Regions from separate parts of the Mesorhizobium sp. M7A.F.Ca.US.010.02.1.1 genome, predicted to be linked through region 2. Evidence: riboswitches for the same ligand, from Rfam matches in the RefSeq annotation. Region 2 holds a riboswitch; each other region holds the start of a gene.
What was found. A riboswitch is a leader RNA that binds a small molecule or an ion and turns the genes downstream of it on or off. The one in region 2 is predicted to bind cobalamin.

Region 1 (4,207 bases), on a different contig from region 2:
CGCTTCCGTATCTCCTCTTGTCCTTGAGCTGTTTCAATCGGAACGAGTTATATCCTCGATCATGATCATGTCCAAAAACCGGTGAGGCGAGGCCATCGTTCGGACCGAGCCTCAATCCGCGTCGAGTGGCTCCGTTCCAACCGGCTTGCCGTCGCGCGACAGCCTGATCTTCTCGACCTTGTCCTCGGCGGCCTTCAGCAGCCGGTCGCAATGCGCCTTCAGCGCCTCACCACGCTCATAGATCTTGATCGACTGGTCGAGCGGCACGTCGCCACGCTCCAGATCATCGACGATCTTCTCCAGCGCATCGAGTGCCTGCTCGAAGCTCATCGCCTTGACGTCTTCGTTGGTCTCATCGGCCATCATTCATCCTTTCATCAGTCGCCCGACATGGGCGGCGACCGAAAATGCCAATCCCTGCAGATCGTAGCCGCCCTCGAGCAGGCTGACGAGCCGGTTGCCGCTGTGGCGTGCCGCGCGCTGCATCAGCTGGCCGGTCGCCCAGTCGAAATCATCCTCGGTCAGATTGATCTCGGCCAGCGGATCGCGGTGGTGCGCGTCGAACCCCGCCGAAATGATGATCAGGTCGGGCGCGAAATTGTCGAGCGCGGGCAGGACGCGCGACAGGAAGGCATCGCGAAACACTTCGCTGCCGGTCTGCGGCGCCAGCGGTGCGTTGACGATGTTGCCGGCGCCCGTTTCGGTCTTCGCTCCGGTGCCGGGATAAAGCGGCATCTGGTGTGTCGAGCAATAGAGCACCGACGGATCGTCCCAGAAAATATCCTGCGTGCCATTGCCGTGATGCACGTCCCAGTCGACGACGGCAACGCGCTCGACACCGTGTTTCTTCTGCGCATAACGCGCCGCGATCGCCGCCGTGTTGAACAGGCAAAAGCCCATCGCCGTGGTCTTTTCGGCATGATGGCCGGGCGGCCGGGCGGCGACGAAGACGTTGTCGGCGCGGCCCGAAAAGACATCATCGACGGCGGCGTTGGCGGCGCCGATCGCGGTGATCGCCGCTTGCCAGCTCTTCGGGCTGGCAGTGGTGTCGGCATCGATGCGGGCAATCCCCTCGTCGGGGATGGCGGCGCGCACGCGGGCGACGAAATCGGCGGGATGCGCGTAGAGGATGGTGGCCTCGTCGCCTTCCGGCGCCTGAATACGATCGAGCCCGGCAAAGGCTTCGTCGTCGAGCACGCGCTCGATGGCGCGTAAGCGGTCGGGCCGCTCGGGATGTCCGGGCGGCGTGAGATGCTCGAGGAAGATCGGATGGGTGTAGAGACGGGTGGTCATCGTCCTAATCTAGTGACCCGGATCGACAAAGGCCATGCACGGGCGGCCGATGACTGGGGAAAATCGCGACTGCGTCCATTCGCGTCGCCGCAGGCATTGGCCCCGCGGGCGCTTCGGCGTAAGGTCCCTGGTACTGCCTGGTGCCCGCCGCAAGCGGGAGAATCGGGAACACGGTTGAATTCCGTGGCGTGCCCAACGCTGTGAGGGGGACCGCGCCGGTAAATGCCACTGTCGATGACGGGAAGGCACCGGACGCGGGTTGATCCCGAGCCAGAAGACCGGCCTGGCAGGCATTGTCATCCGCGTGGTCAGGCGGATGGCATCAGAGCGACGTGCGTCTACTTGGACGCACAAAGTACGCTCTGTCAGTTTTGAATCTGCAATCGCAAGGGGACAAGCGATGCCGGAACACATGACCGCTGCCATTGACGATGGATTTGACCAGAATGCGCGCGATGCGGTCTACCGCGCCATGTTCACGCGGCGTGACGTGCGCAGCCATTTCCTGCCCACCGCGATCGATGACGACGTGCTGGCACGGCTGCTGCTTGCCGCCCATCACGCGCCATCGGTCGGCTTCATGCAGCCATGGAATTTCATTGTCATTCGCGATGTCAAACGACGGGCGGAGGTGCGCGACCTGTTCCTGGCCGCGCGAGAACAGGAACTGCCGGCGATCGAGGCGGAAAAACAGGCGCTGTACCGCAAGCTCAAGCTGGAAGGCATCTGCGAGAGCGCGCTCAACATCTGCATCACCTGCGACCGGCAGCGCTCGAAGGGTTCGCCGCTGGGACGCTGGCACAATCCGGAGATGGATCTCTACAGCACCGTCTGCGCGGTGCAGAATTTCTGGCTGGCCGCGCGTGCCGAGGGCGTTGGCGTCGGCTGGGTGAGCATCATCGAGGCTGAGGCGCTGAAGCGGCTGTTGGCCATTCCGGACCACGTAACGCCGATCGCCTATCTCTGCGTCGGCCGTGTTTCCGAGTTCGCTCCCAAACCGGACCTTGAAACGCATGGCTGGGGACGGCGGCTGCCGCTGCCGGAGCTGATCATGAGCGAGACCTTTTCCGGGCAAGGCGAGACACAGCTCAAATCCACCGTGGCGCGCCTCAACACCGTTTCTGCCTCACCAGACATCACCCGCCCAGCGGATCAGGGTGTGGCGCCGGCCGTACCCCAGCGCGAACCGCCGAAGGAGGCCAGCGCCTTGTCCTTGAGCTCTCTGAACTTCGACGACGCCTCGGCCAGCCGGGCGTCCCAGGCGGGATCCGGCACCTGGCCCGCAATGGTCTTGAAATAGACCTGCATCAAGCAGGCGATGGCGAAGGGTTCAATGAACGCCGCCTTGAATGCCCAGGCGAAGACGATGGCGAGCACAAAAGCCCAGCCGGCGAGCTGACCAGGCATCAGGAACAGAATTGCGCCAGCAGGCGCCAGCATCATCAGAAAGATGATGAATGACACGCCCCACATGATGACCGCCAGCCAGACGGCGTTCTTGACCATGACCTTGCCGTTCTGGGCATACAGCACGACGCCTTGGCGCGCCGTCTCGAACGGCGAGGCTGAATTGATGCGGATGTTGTAGCCGAGGATGATCTCGTCCACATAGGTCAGCGACAGGCGGATCACGGTGTTGATGAAGGAGACCAGGCCGCTCAGGCCCGGTATCGGCAGGAAGGCGGCGATACCGCCGAGCAGGCTGGTGATGGCGCGGATGGCACCCTTGACGAGTTGGTCGACGACGAAAAGGGTGTTGGCCTCGGCAAAACGCTGGGTCACGATATCCCTGGCGTAGGCGATCTGGTCCTGACCGCCGGGAATGTCGCGGCCGTCGATCAGATGAACCATGACGGCGATGTGGCCGGCCTTGACGATGTAGAGGATGTATTCGCGGATCCAGTAGACCGCGATCGAGACGATGCCAAACCCGACCACGCCGCCCCACAGGGCAAAGGACATGGGCCCGTCGGGATCGGTGGAGATATGGCCGACGCCATAGCCGACCGAGGCACCGGTGCCGGTCGCCATGATGTAGGCCAGTGTGATGCCGAAATAGACGATCATGCGAAAGACGATGAACGGCCAGGTCCGCATCATGATGGACACCGACCGGCCGATCTCGAAATCCCACATGTGCCCCGAATCTCCGCCTCAGAGATGGTGGAAGAGGATGGGCTCAACCCGGCGATTGTCAATTGCCGGCCCTTGACGCCGAAGGGCAACGAATTCGGGCTGACGGTTTTCTTTCGGAGCCTTTCGCCGGCGCGCGGCTGACGGAGCATCAAACGAAAAACCCGCCTGTGCGGCGGGTCACTGGCGCAAATCAGCACCATGGACGAATATATACCTTAGCTGAGGTCACCGAGTCAAGAAAAAATTCCTATCGGGAACAGCTGCCGGGCACGAAAGCTCCGGTGGGAACTTCAATTCGACTGCGGGTCCGGCTTCTTGAGCAGGCCTTCGAGCAGTTGCTTGAACGCCGTCACCACCTTCTTCGACGTCGCTTCGGGGTCGCTCGAATTGGCGATCCGTTGCGCTGCCTGGCTGCTCGCTCCGTTGATCAATCGCGAGGCCGTCTCGGGGTCGAGGCTGGAGACAACGACCCCCTCCTCCTGCAGCGCGGTCAGATGGTCGGTCATTGAAGCGATGCACGCACTGCAATTCGGCCATTGCGCTGGATCCCCCAGCACGGCCGGGCCATCCCGGAACATGATGCGCTGGATTTCCGGCTCCAGCGCCATCTCGATATAGGTCGAGCATTCGTCGACGAAATGTTGCCAACGGGTCGGCGCTCTCGACGCGACCTCATTGATGCGCGCCGCCATCTCGCCGTCAATCTGGGCTATGACCGCCTGCAACAGCCCCTTCTTGTCGCCGAAATGATGATAGAGCGCACCGCGCGTCAGCCCGG
Region 2 (4,207 bases):
TGAAGGATCACCAACGACCCCAAGTCCTGGCTCATAAAACCCGGCTTTCGGCACTGGAACCGGCTCTGCTACGTCCGCATCCGATCCAGCCAGTCGCGCCAGCCTCCGCACCAGCGCGCTCATATTCGCCGGGCCGCCCTCGCGGAAATAGTCGAGCAGGCCATCGAGCTCCTGGCGCGGCAGCGTCGAGGCTTCGATCAGGCGCAGATCCTCGTCGCGGCATTCGCCGGGCAGCAGCGCCAGCTTTATGCCGTGTGCGCGAGCGGTCGAGGCAAGCTGGTCGCAGCCGTAGCGCCACCAGTCGTAGCCGCCGAGGAGGCGCACGAGGATGACCTTGGCGTGGCGGGTGACGCTGTCGACCCAGAGGTCGACGGACATGGGATGGCGCAGGTCACGCAGGGCAGCCAGCCGCATCGAGGGCAGGCGGCCGGCATCGGCCTTCCAGGCTGCCGCCAGTCCGGCGAGGTCGCTGTCGGTGAAGGACAGGGCCACGATATCCGCCGGCGTCTGCCGCAGATCGACCGGCTCGGCGAGGTCGTCGAGCGAGGCGGATGTCGTGGTGAGGATGTGCATCGCAACCCGTGTCCGAAATCAGCCGGCGAGTATACGCTCGATCGCCGGGCGGTTCAGCCCCTTCAAGCCGATGACGACGAGGCGCGAACGGCGGTCGTCCGTGGCGGTCCAGGCGCGGTCATAGTAATGGTTGACGCGCGGCCCGACCGCCTGCAGCAAGAGCCGCATCGGCTTGCCGCCGACCTCGACGAAGCCCTTCACGCGCAGCACATTCTCTTCTTCGGCGACGGTGGCGACGCGTTTCGCCAGTTCGTCCGGGTTGGCGATCGAGGCAATGTCGACGATGAACGTGTCGAAGTCGTCATGCTCATGGTCGAATGCGCCGTCATGATGGGACTTGCGGTTCTCGATGTCGTCCTCGACCGCCAGACCGAGCCCGAGCAGCACCGAGGGATCGACCTTGCCATGCGACGTCGGCACGATCTTCACCGCGCGGGCGGAGTGTTCGTTGATGATGGCGTTGGCGTGGGCGGTGCCGGCGGCGTCCATCAGGTCGCTTTTCGACAGGATGATCAGGTCGGCGCAGGCGATCTGATCCTCGAACACCTCCTCGACCGGGTCGTCGTGATCAAGCGTCTCGTCCTGGGCACGCTGCGCCTGCAAGGCGTCCATGTCATTGGCGACGCGGCCTTCGGCCAATGCCGGCCCGTCGACCACGGCGATGACGCCATCGACGGTCACGCGGCTCTTCACGCTCGGCCACTGGAAAGCCTGGACCAGCGGCTTGGGCAGCGCCAGGCCCGAGGTTTCGATCAGGATATGGTCGACCCTCGGCGTCAGCGCGAGGATCTTGTCGAGCGCCGGCACAAAATCGTCGGCGACGGTGCAGCAGATGCAGCCATTGGCCAGTTCGACGATGTTTTCGTCTGGGCAGGTGTCGATGCCGCAGCCCTTGAGGATCTCGCCATCGATGCCGATGTCGCCGAATTCATTGACGATGATGGCGATACGCTTGCCGCCGGCGTTTTCCAGGAGATGGCGGACCAGTGTCGTCTTGCCGGCGCCAAGGAAGCCGGTGACGACGGTGCAGGGAACGCGGGAGAGATTGGCAGACGAATCTGGAGCACTCATGGTCAGTCCTTCAACAGGTCTAGGGGAGGGATGCGGGCAACGAGGCCACGCTTGAGGCTATCGGGACGGCCACGCCACGGAATCAGGCCGTCCTTCGAGGTGGCGAAGAGTTTGGCGCCGGTGACGAGGTCGGCGCCGCTGGTCGCGGTCAGGTCGCCGAAGACATAGCTCCAGCAACCGTTGCGCAGGATGGCGGCGCTAAGCCGCCGCTTGCAATTGCCAAGGCATTCGACGCTGCGGATGCGGATGTCTTCGCCAGATGCGGCGCGGCGCGTGTCGTCGGCCAGCAATTCGCCGGCGCGGGGATGAGCGTCGGAGCCGGTCTCGTCGCGGCAGGAGGCGCAGACGATGACGGTGACGCCGGCCAAGGCATCATCATGGCCGGACGAAATATCGGCTGTGCCAGCCGAAAAACTGCTGTCGTGGTCCAAAGATCGAACTCCTTGCCCGGAAACCCGCCGGGCGATCGGATTCTACAGTCGTAGACGGCAGGTCTCCTGGCTCGCGGGTCATCGCCTTGGGTAGCCGCCTTCCCGGGACCATTCCCAGTGGCTTTCGGCCTTGGCTCTTCGCTTACAGTTGCGGGGACAGCCGCGGATTTGGGATTTTGCCCCGCACCGCATTCCCTCTTAGCTCTTGCCGTTGCGGGCAAGAGACCATCTGAACCGGATTTAGGCTTTTGCGGGCAGCGGTGTCAACGCAACGCAGGGGCAATCTGAAATCAGGGGCGGGGACGCTTCACTACCACTGACCGCTCTTCGCGAATGCCATCTTCGTTGTTGGGATCAGGAAAAGCTGTAACGAAAGCCGTCAGAAGGATATCTCCATCTTGCCGGTCCAGCCATCCGGCGCCGTCACCCACATCGAAGTAAATGCCATCAACTTTGAAGCCAAATGTGTCTCCAGCAGGTCAGGGTAGCGTTTTCGGATTGCCTGCGCATGTACGTCCCATGAAAAGGACGAAATCCTATCGAGGCACTCCTGCACCTCTTGGGTCAGCCTGGCTTTGATATCCATTGTTTATCCGCTAGCCTGTGTACGTTGGCTCAATTGTTATCTCCCGGCAACGCAAGGATGACCTGACGCAGCGCCTGGTACCCGTCGCCGTGGTGCCAGTCCTGATCAACGAGGAGCTCTTGACCTTCCGGCCAAGTTTCGTTGTCCAGGAGAATTTCGTTGCCGACCAGTGCTCCGCCATAGCTCGCCAGGAATATCCGGATGAAATGACTGCCAGGGCGAACCTTAGCCGTGAACAGTTTTTCCAAGCGGGCATAAAACGCTGGATATGTCCGGTTGAGAGTGCATTCCACTGCAGCCTGTGTGATCACAGGTCCACCGTAGATCTTCCAGCCAGCATCATTCCGTTGCCAGAATGCAATCTCGGCTTGCATGTTCTCGCAAACATGCTCCGCAAGGCCCTCGATCAGCACATGAAATACACCGATCAGGAATTTTCCGAATGCTTGGAAAATCGCCTGTTCACGCGTGTCGCCCAGTCCAACAAAAGATTCGATGACCGGCTGAGTGCCTAGCAACGGTGAGAAGACGTAGATTTCGAGAACAAGCCTGCGACCCGAGCCTGACGGCTCCTTGTCGAAAACTTGGGCTTCAAAGCGCAGGTCTTCCAGTTCAATCCTGACATCGTTCTGTCCACGGATGGCGCTGATCCCATGCGCAATCAACGCTTCGTGAATCAGGTCGAGAACCTCTTGCGATGCCATCATTGAACCTAGGCCGACAAAACTCCCTCAAACGGCTGCAGCCGACGGCTGATGTCAAGAGCGCCCGTCGCTGATCACGCTCAGCAGCGCCGGACCCAAATCCCCGGCAGGCGTCACTTCGATGCGTTCGAGTCCGAGCCAGCCCTGCATCTGCTTCAATTCCTCGAACAGCTCTGCAGCGGTTTCAGGCGGTGCACCGGGCTCCGCATAGGCCGCATGGACGCGCAGTATGCTGGCCGGACGGTCGGCCTTGAGGTCGACGCGTGCCACGATCCTGTCGCCGAGCAGGAACGGCAGGACATAATAGCCATATTGCCGCTTGTCGGCCGGCGTGTAGATCTCGATGCGGTAGTGGAAATCGAACAGCCGCTCGGTGCGCGACCGCTCGAAGACGACCGGATCGAACGGCGCCAGCAGGGCGCGGGCCTCGACTTTGCGCGGCAGGCGGGCGTCTTTGTGAAGATAGGCGGGCTTGTCCCAGCCTTCGACACGCACCGGCAGCAACTCGCCCGTTTCAACCAGTTCCTCCAATCGGCCTTTCATATCGGCCGGCGACAGGCGGAAATAATCGCGCAAATCGCCTGAAGTGCCCACGCCGTGGGCGCGGGCGGAAATGCGCAGCAATTCGCGGTGCGCGTCCTCGGGCGTGGGCACCGGCAGGTCGAGGACCGCCTGCGGCAGCACGCGCTCGGGCAGGTCATAAAAACGCTCGAACCCGCGACGGTGCGCCGTGGTGATGCGGCCGGCCCAGAACAGCCATTCGAAGGCGTGCTTGGCATGGCTCCAGCCCCACCAGCCGCCCGAGCCTTTCTGGCCCTCCAGCGCGGAAGCGGCGATCGGGC
Region 3 (4,207 bases), on a different contig from region 2:
CAGGGCGACGAAGCGCTCGTTCTTGACCGCGTCCGTCTCCTTCATCGCCGGATGCGCCTTCAGGAAATCGAGCAGTTTCCTGTAGCCACCGCCATCCTGGTAATCGAGCAGGATGAGGAATTGCGGATTGCGCGACGCCACCGTTTCCCAGTCCGTATTGCCCCAACTGGTGTCCATGTCGGCCATAATGTTGTCGCCGCCAGCGGCTGATATCATGGCGCTGGGGATGGCGAATTTGCCTGCGGTGAACGGCTTGTCCTCGCCGGAATCATAGAGGAAGACCCGCGTTCCCTTGGCGTCGCCGACCTTGGCGGTGATGTCGGCGAGCCGCGTCTTCCAGCCGGAGACAAGCTTCTCAGCTTCGGCCTCCTTGCCGAAGATCTTGCCCAGTTTCTCGACGTCGCCATAGAGTAGGTCCATCGAGGCGGCGGGGCGGCTCTTGTCGAGATGGACGCAGCTTTCCGTCAGCACCAGCGTCTTGATGCCGTGCGGAGCAAGCGTGTCGGGCGTCACTTCACCACCCGGCTTCATGCCATAATACCAGCCGGCGAAGAAAAAATCGGGCTCGACCGCGACGAGGTTTTCGAGCGTCGGATATTTCGGCGCCAGTTCCGGGATCGAACCCTGCTCGGCCTCGAATTCGGGACCCACCTTGTACCATCCTGTGATGCCGGTCAGGCCGACGATCGACGGCTGCAGTTTCAGCGCGAAAGCCATCTCGGCCATGTTGAGATCCTGGATGACGGCGCGCTTCGGTGGCGCATCGAAGGTCAGCGGCTTGCCGCAGCTGTCGACAGTTACCGGGAAGGCCAGGGCTGTCGAGGCCAGCAGCGAGAAGGCAAGCGAAAAAGCAAGGCGTTTCAAGGGTTTGCTCCTGTGGACGGGATGATCGATATGGGACGGCTTCAATCAGGATGGCGGCGCGGCACGGTTCGGAACATCGAACACCGTCAGTTCGCGGTCTTCGGTCGGATGGCGCAGACGCAGCACATCGATGCCGAAAATTTCGCGAATCAGCTTTTGGGTCAGCGCTTCGCGCGGTGCGGCGAGCGCTTGCAGACGGGCATGGTTCATCACCGCCACCCTGGTGGCGAACGGTGCCACCAGCGCCAGATCGTGCAGCACCGCGATCACCGTCATCTCGAAACCTGCCACGAGGTCGAGCAGTTCGCCGCGGGCGCGCGGGTCGAGATGGTTGGTCGGCTCGTCGAGGAACAGGATCTTTGGCTGCTGGGCGATGGCGCGGGCCAGTTGGGCGCGCTGGCGCTCGCCGCCCGACAGCGAGCCGATGGTGCGGCCAAGCAGCGGCAGCAGGCCGGTCCGGCGCAGCGCATCGACGACAATGTCACGCTCCTCGCTCCTGCGCCGTAGCCGAGCGTGCGGGACCCGGCCCAGCTCGATATAGTCGATCACCGCCAGCCGCGGATCGGGCTGGTCGGTCTGGCCGACAACGGCGATATGCAGCGCCCGCTCGGCGGCGGAAATCCCGCCCAGCCGGCGCCCGCCGAGGTTCACCTCGCCGGAGCTCGGCCGCAGCATGCCCGACAGCATGCGCAGCAGCGTCGTCTTGCCCGCGCCGTTGGGACCGATGATGGCTAGGCGATCGCCAGCGGCCACCGAGAAGCTGACCGCCTGGACCAGATCCCGCCCATTGGCCATGGCGCAGAGGTCATGTGCTTCGAGAAGCGCTACGGTCATCGGCTGCCCGCCAGATTGCCGGGATGGCAAAGCGTGCACACGATGATGCGATGATCGATAGAGCCGTCCAACTTTCCGTCACTTTCCAAAACTGGCGACGGAAGGAAGCTGGCGAAGCGGCCGACAAGACCGGGATTCGCGTTTCCTCCCGGCACACCCCGTCCGGTCAACTCAGTGATGGCAGGTCTCCTGGCTCGCGGGTCGTTGCGCCATCCTGCCTTCCCAGCCTTGCCGGCCAGTGGCATTCACGGATTTTGCTCGCCGCTTACAGTTGCGGGGGCAGCCACGGCCTCGACCCCTGGGGATCTCACCGTGTTCCCTTTTCACCCCTCGCCTTTCGACTCGGGGACCATCACCGCTTCAGCGTAGATTTCCCCCAATCGCTTCGCAATGGATTTCTCGGACGGAGTGGTGGACCGGCTAGGGGAAACATGCATTTCACGCTCTCGATATGTAATAACATTACGCATTTAGAGGATGCCGCCTGGCGCTGTCAAGCGAAGCCTGCCGAATTTGGCTCGTCGGCGGCAAGGGGCGCTCGACCGCTGTGCCATATCGGTGTGCGACTGTGACGGGATCGGTTCGATTGCGCGGGATGCGCAATTTCGATCAAACTGGCCGCGCCAGGAAACGGCAGGATGATCTGGCCAATGCGAGGAGCAAAATGAACCCGACCGAGAAAGCGCTGTGGTTCGTTGAAAGTCATCTGCCGGAGGCGATCTCGCTTGACGATATCGCGCAAAGCAGCGGCGTGTCGCGTTTTCATGTGACGCGGGCTTTCGGCGCTGCCACGGGCCGCTCGGTGATGGGCTACATGCGCTCACGCCGGCTCACCGAGGCGGCGCGCAAGCTGGCCGGCGGGGCGCCCGACATTCTCTCCGTCGCGCTCGACGCCGGCTACAACTCGCATGAGGCGTTCACCCGTGCCTTCCGCGATCAGTTCGGCACCACGCCGGAACTGGTGCGCGCGCAAGGCACACTCGACAAGCTCGACCTCGTGGAGCCGATCCTGATGGACCAGTCCTTCCTCACCAATCTCGAACCACCGCGTTTCGAGACCAGCCGGCCGTTCCTGATCGCCGGCCTCGGCGAACGCTACAGCTGCGAAACCAGCGCCGCCATTCCGATGCAATGGCAGCGCTTCGGCCCCTATATCGGCAACATTCCGGGCGAGACCGGCGATGTCGACTATGGCGTCTGCGTCAACGGCGACGATGCCGGCAATTTCGACTACATCGCCGGCGTCGAAGTGTCTGATTTTTCCGACCTGCCGAGGGAATTCAGCCGGGTGCGGGTGCCGGCGCAGAAATATGCGGTCTTTGCCCACCGCGAACACATCTCGACCATCCGCCGCACGGTCAATACGATCTGGAACAAATGGCTGCCGGCTTCCGGCCACGAGATATCGGATGCGCCGGAATTCGAACGCTACGGCCCTGAGTTCGACCCACGCAGCGGCAATGGCGGGCTGGAGATCTGGATACCGGTGAAGGCGTAGTCGGTCAGGCCATCGGCAGCGCCGGCCAGCGATCGACTATCCCGCCGCCGGAAAACACCGCGATCGACCCGAACTGCTGCAGCACGGCTTCGCTCTGCGTCGGCCTTAGAAACGCGTAGTCGCCGGGTTTTACGGTCGCGTCGGCGGGCAAGCCCATGAATTGCTGGTTGGAGGACAGGCCGAGCAGCCCATTCGCCTTCATGCCTTCGGGGAAGACGGGCTCGGCCATCCACTTGCCGCCATAGAGATAGCAGCCCTTGCGCGGGAAGCGGCCGAGCGCCTGCAGCAGGCGGGTGACGGCCGGCGGGCCAGGCAGCATCGGCTCGACCATTTTCAAGATCGGCGTGGCGATGAAGGCCGCCGGCTGGAAGCCGTCGAGGCCTGGCGTATCGAAATCACTGGGCAGCACGAAGGCCGAGCCCATCGAGACCTCGTTGGCCATGCCGCCATGATGAAGCAGCGCGGTCTTGCTGCCGCCGATGTTCAGGATACGGCGCTGGTCGGCGCCGAGACAGGCGACGAACGCCGAGGCCTGCGCCGACGCCTTGGCCAATGCCTTTGCCGGTCCGCCGAAAAGGCCGGGAATGAGCGGCGCATGCGCCTCGTAGGCCATGACGCCTTCGCAATGCAGCCGGGCCGGCAACGCGCTCAACGCCTTCGACAAGGCCTCAGGATTGGCGAACCCGCCGCGATGCAGCCCGACATCGATCTCGAAAGCGATGCGCAGGCCGATGCCGAGTTCGCCAGCGAGGGCGCCATATTCCGCCAGTCTCTCCTCGCTGTCGATCAGCCAGCAGACACGCGACCAGTCAACATTACCCTTCACCAGCGCAGCCCTTGCCGCACCGATCGGCATCGGCTTGCCATACAGCAGATCGGCATCCGGGAACGCCTTCAGCACCGCCTCGCTGATCGGCGGGTGAAAGGTCATGAAGCGCTCACTGCCGAGCGCCTTGCCGATATGCACAAGCAGCGGCAGGCAGGCGAGCGATTTGTCGACCAACCGCACAG
Region 4 (4,207 bases), on a different contig from region 2:
TCGATTTCGTGATCGAGGATGCCGCCATTGTGGCTCATCTCGACGTCGCCCGCGACCTTCCTCACCTTGCAGGTGCCGCACAGGCCGAACTCGCAGGCGGCGGGAATCCGCACCCCAGAGGCGCGTGCCGTCTGCAGCACGGTCTGGCCGGCGACGCATTCGGCATCGACATCGGAAAGCGAGAACCGGATTGGTGTCACGGCCTCGACAGCAGCAGCGGCGCCGTCTTCCGCCGGCGGCGAGAACGGCGCCGGGATCTCCTCCACGGTGGGCGCCGCAAAGCTTTCCTGATGGTATTTCGCCATGTCGAAGCCGGCGGCGTCCAGCATGCCGCGCACGGCGCGCATGAAGGGATCGGGGCCCCAGCAGAAGATCTCGCGCTCACGGAAATCGGGCGCCAGCAATGGCAGCCGGATCGCGTCGATGCGGCCCATATGGCCGAACCAGCCCTCGCGGCTCGACCGCTCCTCGATCATGAAGCCGAGCGACAGGCCGGGCATGCGGCTGCCGAGCAGCTCAAGTTCCTTGCGGAAAATGATCTCTTCCGGGCGGCGCGCACAGTTGACGAAGCCGACATCTGTCCATGGCGCGCAGTCGTTCAGCCAGCGCAGCATCGACATCATCGGCGTCACGCCGGAGCCCGCCGAAATGAACAGATATTTGGCCGCCGGGTGGCTATGCAGCGAGAAGTCGCCGGTCGGCCCATAGGCCTTGACGTGCGAACCCGGCGTCAGATGGTCGAACATCCAGCGCGTGCCGGTGCTGCCCGCCTGCGCCTTCACCGTCACCGCGATCGAGAACGGCCGCGATGGCGAGGAGGACAGCGTATAGGTGCGCATCAGCGGCCCGTCCGATGTCGGCAGTTCCAGAGTCACGAATTGGCCCGGCTTGTAGCGGAACCAGGTCTGGTTGTCGGAGCGGAAGGTGAAGGTCTTCACGTCAGGCGCTTCGTCACTGACGCCGATCACTTCCAGCACCTGCAGCCTGTCGTTCCAGGGCGTCATCTGGTCGAGATGGCGATAGAGGCCAAGGTCCGTCATCGCATTCATCCTCTTGTCCCCTGGGCTAGGCGACGCTGCGCAGGGCCGGCCGGTCGCCTTCGGCAAGGCGCGGTCCGATGAACGACGCGTACCATTCGACGAACTGGATCACGCCGCCCTCATGCAGCTCCGAATAGGGGCCTGGTTCGTAGGCCGGCGACAAGATGCCAAAGGCGTTTTCCTCGACGATGCGACGGTCCTGGTCGTTGGTCTCGGTCCAGACATGGGTAAGCTCAGCGAGATCGTAGTCGACGCCTTCGACCGCATCCTTGTGGACGAGCCATTTTGTCGTCACCGCGGTTTCCGTGGCACTGATCGGCAGCACGCGGAAGGTGACGGCATGGTCGCCGAGGATATGGTTCCAGGTTGTCGGATAATGATAAAGCAGCAAGGAGCCGATGCGGTCGGTTGAAACGCTGTCGGACAGGTTCTTCTGGACCGCCCGTTTTCCCGTCATGGTGTAGCTGACGGCATCGCGCAGCAGCGGCGCGCGGGTGGCGCGGTACTGCCCTGCCGGATCGATGCGGAATTTGCTCGGCAGGCCTGATGCCTCGCATTTGGCCCAGTGCGCGACCATTTCAGGGTCGCTGTCGGCGCCGTTGACGCCGGTCACGGTCGGAGCCTCGGGGAAGGTCTTGCACAGCTCAGGATGATTGGCGGCGCAGTGATAGCACTCGCGGTTGTTTTCCCAGACCAGCTTCCAGTTGCCCTTCTCGACGATCGTGCTCTCGAAGGCGATCTTTGCTTCACGCAACCGGTGCGGCAAAAGATAGGGTTCGATCATCGCCCGCATCGGCGCGAAATCCGCCGGCTCCTTGGCCAGACAGATGAAGATGTAGCCGCCGACGCTCTCGCAGGCGACCGGCTTCAGGCCGAAATCACTCTTGTCGAAACCGTCGGCCATCTGGCGGGCAAACAGCAGGCGGCCGTCCAGCTCATAGGTCCATTGATGATACGGACAGACGAGCTTTGCCGCCGTACCCTTTTCCGCGTTGCACACGCGGCTGCCGCGATGGCGGCAGGAATTGTGGAAGGCGTTGATCTTGCCGTGCTGGTCGCGGACAAGGACGACCGGGTAGTCGCCGATCTGCACGGTGATGTAGCTGCCCGGCTTCGGCAGTTCGCAATCATGGCCGATGAACAGCCAGTCGCGATACCAGATCAGCTCCATGTCGAGCTTGAAGTAGTCTGGATCGGTGTAGAAGGGCTGCTCCAGCGAAAAGCCTTGCCGGCGCCCCTTCAGGAGCCTCAGCATGTCGTTGCGGGTATCCATGTCCTGTCCTCGTTTCTAAGGACTGAACTGGTGGTGATGGAGGAAGGATTGAAACGCAGGCCGGCTAGGTGCCAGACATGCGCTATCCACCTCTTGACCGCCCACCGCGATCAGTCGAGTCTAACAATCTCGGGCTGGTTTCCGGGCTCTGGAGTTGTCCTTGCGGACCATCGCGACACCTTCCCAGGCAGTTGCCCAGTGGTCTCCCGTTGCGACTTGAACTCCACCACCGTTGCGGGGGCAGCGCCGGATTCTGACCGGCTTCCCAATTCTCCGCCTCGTCGTCACGAAGCGGCACCTGAGATGGTATGATCTAACCACGATCGCGGGCGCGCCGTCGGCATGAAAACGACATCGTATCCATGCGGCGCGACACAGCATGCGAACGTTCCCGCAGACCGTCGCGGGCTGAAATCCACCTCCCGGATGGCCATTTTACCGGCTGCGATATCCCCGAATCGGACCCCTTGGCGGGGTCAAAAAAGGTTAACGGTTTCGAAAAGTGACTATTAGCTCGATCTAAAATCGAACCGAACGGTTCGTTTCTGTTGACGGTGCGTGCAGGACGGTGTGAACGCTGGGCCTTGAAACAGTCGGTGATCCATCCAGCGGTTACATCTAACATGCTGATATAAAGAAGAAAAATATACCCGTAGATTCCCTTGGCACAATTTCAAGGTGTGGATTCATGGTCCACACGGAACAACTTCGTGATTGGAAAAGGCGGGGTTGCCCTCCCACATCGGGGCTGTCCGAACGACGCGATTTCATTTCCAAGACACGCCGCTAGACGGACGGAAAAAGACGATACTGGAGTACAAAAATGAAAAAGATCATTCTCACTGCCGCAGCCCTTTTGGCCATTTCCGGCAGCGCCTTCGCTGGTAGCGACCACTACGGTTCGAACGCCGCGGCAGCCACTGCTGTCGACAGCTCGTACACCGCTTCGACCAAGAAGTCGGAACCGGCTGCTCAGGCGCCTGCCCAGGGTGCTGACCACAACCTCTTCGGCAACAACTAACAGCCGATTCCCAGTTGACGGCGGGCTCGCCCGCCGCCCTGGCGAAATTCAGACATTCAGGAGTATTTAAGATGAACAAGATCCTCATTGCTGCCGCCGCCGTTCTGGCCATCTCGGGCAGCGCTTTCGCGGGCAGCGACAACTACGGTTCGAACGGCTCCAACCAGCCTGCCGCCGCTGTGGACCAGTCGTACACGGCTTCCACCAAGACCTCGGAACCGGCTGCCCAGACGCCCGCTCAGGGCAGCGACCGTAACCTCTTCGGTCGCTAACAGCCAATTTCGCAACCGACGGCAGCTGTGTCTGCCGTCCTGGCGAAATCCGGAATTCAGGAGACTAAAATGAACAAGATCCTTATTGCTGCCGCCGCCGTACTGGCCATCACCGGCAGCGCGTTCGCCGGCAGCGACAACTTTGGCTCCAATGGCGCCAATCAGCCTGCGGTTACTTCGGTTGACAGCGCGCATACGAGCTCGGTCCGCAACAGCGGTGGCCTCGTCGAGAAGCTGCTCAATTCGTCGGGCGACGTGGAGAAGTCCGCCCCTCAGGGCAGCGACCGGAATCTCTTCGGCCGTTAACAGCCGAAGCTGATCTTCAACAAAAGAGCGGCGGGCCTAGCCCCCCGCTCTTTTTGCGTCCAAAACGCGGTCCTGCCTCAGGCCGCCTTCGCTTCAGCCTCATGAAGGGCAAACGACCGTCCGTCAGCGTCGAAGATATGCAGGTCCTCGCCATTGGCGCTCAGCCGCAATGTCGAACCACGCTTGACCTCGACATTGCCGGGCAGCTTGGTCACCAGCGGCAGGTCGGCGCGACCGATGTCGACATAGACCAGCTGAACCTCGCCGAGCTGCTCGAGATAGTCGACCGTCCCCT

Region 1: another riboswitch for cobalamin. It lies ahead of bluB (5,6-dimethylbenzimidazole synthase); the one in region 2 lies ahead of EOA19_RS18515 (DUF1636 family protein).
Region 3: another riboswitch for cobalamin. It lies ahead of EOA19_RS22195 (ABC transporter ATP-binding protein); the one in region 2 lies ahead of EOA19_RS18515 (DUF1636 family protein).
Region 4: another riboswitch for cobalamin. It lies ahead of EOA19_RS03935 (aromatic ring-hydroxylating dioxygenase subunit alpha); the one in region 2 lies ahead of EOA19_RS18515 (DUF1636 family protein).

What each region holds. Positions count from the first base shown of each region.
Region 1 covers NZ_RZRV01000001.1:330,352-334,558, reverse strand. The annotation lists gene EOA19_RS01600 (exodeoxyribonuclease VII small subunit) at 112-363, opposite strand; gene EOA19_RS01595 (histone deacetylase family protein) at 367-1,293, opposite strand; cobalamin riboswitch at 1,415-1,595, shown strand; partial or broken gene bluB (5,6-dimethylbenzimidazole synthase) at 1,610-2,323, shown strand; gene EOA19_RS01585 (hypothetical protein) at 2,446-3,429, opposite strand; gene EOA19_RS01580 (TetR/AcrR family transcriptional regulator) at 3,720-4,207, opposite strand, start outside.
Region 2 covers NZ_RZRV01000016.1:93,409-97,615, reverse strand. The annotation lists gene EOA19_RS18525 (cobaltochelatase subunit CobN) at 1-573, opposite strand, end outside; gene cobW (cobalamin biosynthesis protein CobW) at 592-1,644, opposite strand; gene EOA19_RS18515 (DUF1636 family protein) at 1,647-2,075, opposite strand; cobalamin riboswitch at 2,114-2,320, opposite strand; gene EOA19_RS18510 (hypothetical protein) at 2,455-2,661, opposite strand; gene EOA19_RS18505 (DUF6348 family protein) at 2,691-3,368, opposite strand; gene EOA19_RS18500 (winged helix-turn-helix domain-containing protein) at 3,420-4,207, opposite strand, start outside.
Region 3 covers NZ_RZRV01000023.1:51,318-55,524, forward strand. The annotation lists gene EOA19_RS22190 (ABC transporter substrate-binding protein) at 1-864, opposite strand, end outside; gene EOA19_RS22195 (ABC transporter ATP-binding protein) at 910-1,698, opposite strand; cobalamin riboswitch at 1,860-2,067, opposite strand; gene EOA19_RS22200 (AraC family transcriptional regulator) at 2,363-3,196, shown strand; gene EOA19_RS22205 (DSD1 family PLP-dependent enzyme) at 3,201-4,207, opposite strand, start outside.
Region 4 covers NZ_RZRV01000003.1:88,813-93,019, forward strand. The annotation lists gene EOA19_RS03930 (hybrid-cluster NAD(P)-dependent oxidoreductase) at 1-1,040, opposite strand, end outside; gene EOA19_RS03935 (aromatic ring-hydroxylating dioxygenase subunit alpha) at 1,066-2,313, opposite strand; cobalamin riboswitch at 2,428-2,630, opposite strand; gene EOA19_RS03940 (DUF680 domain-containing protein) at 3,137-3,334, shown strand; gene EOA19_RS03945 (DUF680 domain-containing protein) at 3,406-3,606, shown strand; gene EOA19_RS03950 (DUF680 domain-containing protein) at 3,676-3,912, shown strand; gene ugpC (sn-glycerol-3-phosphate ABC transporter ATP-binding protein UgpC) at 3,990-4,207, opposite strand, start outside.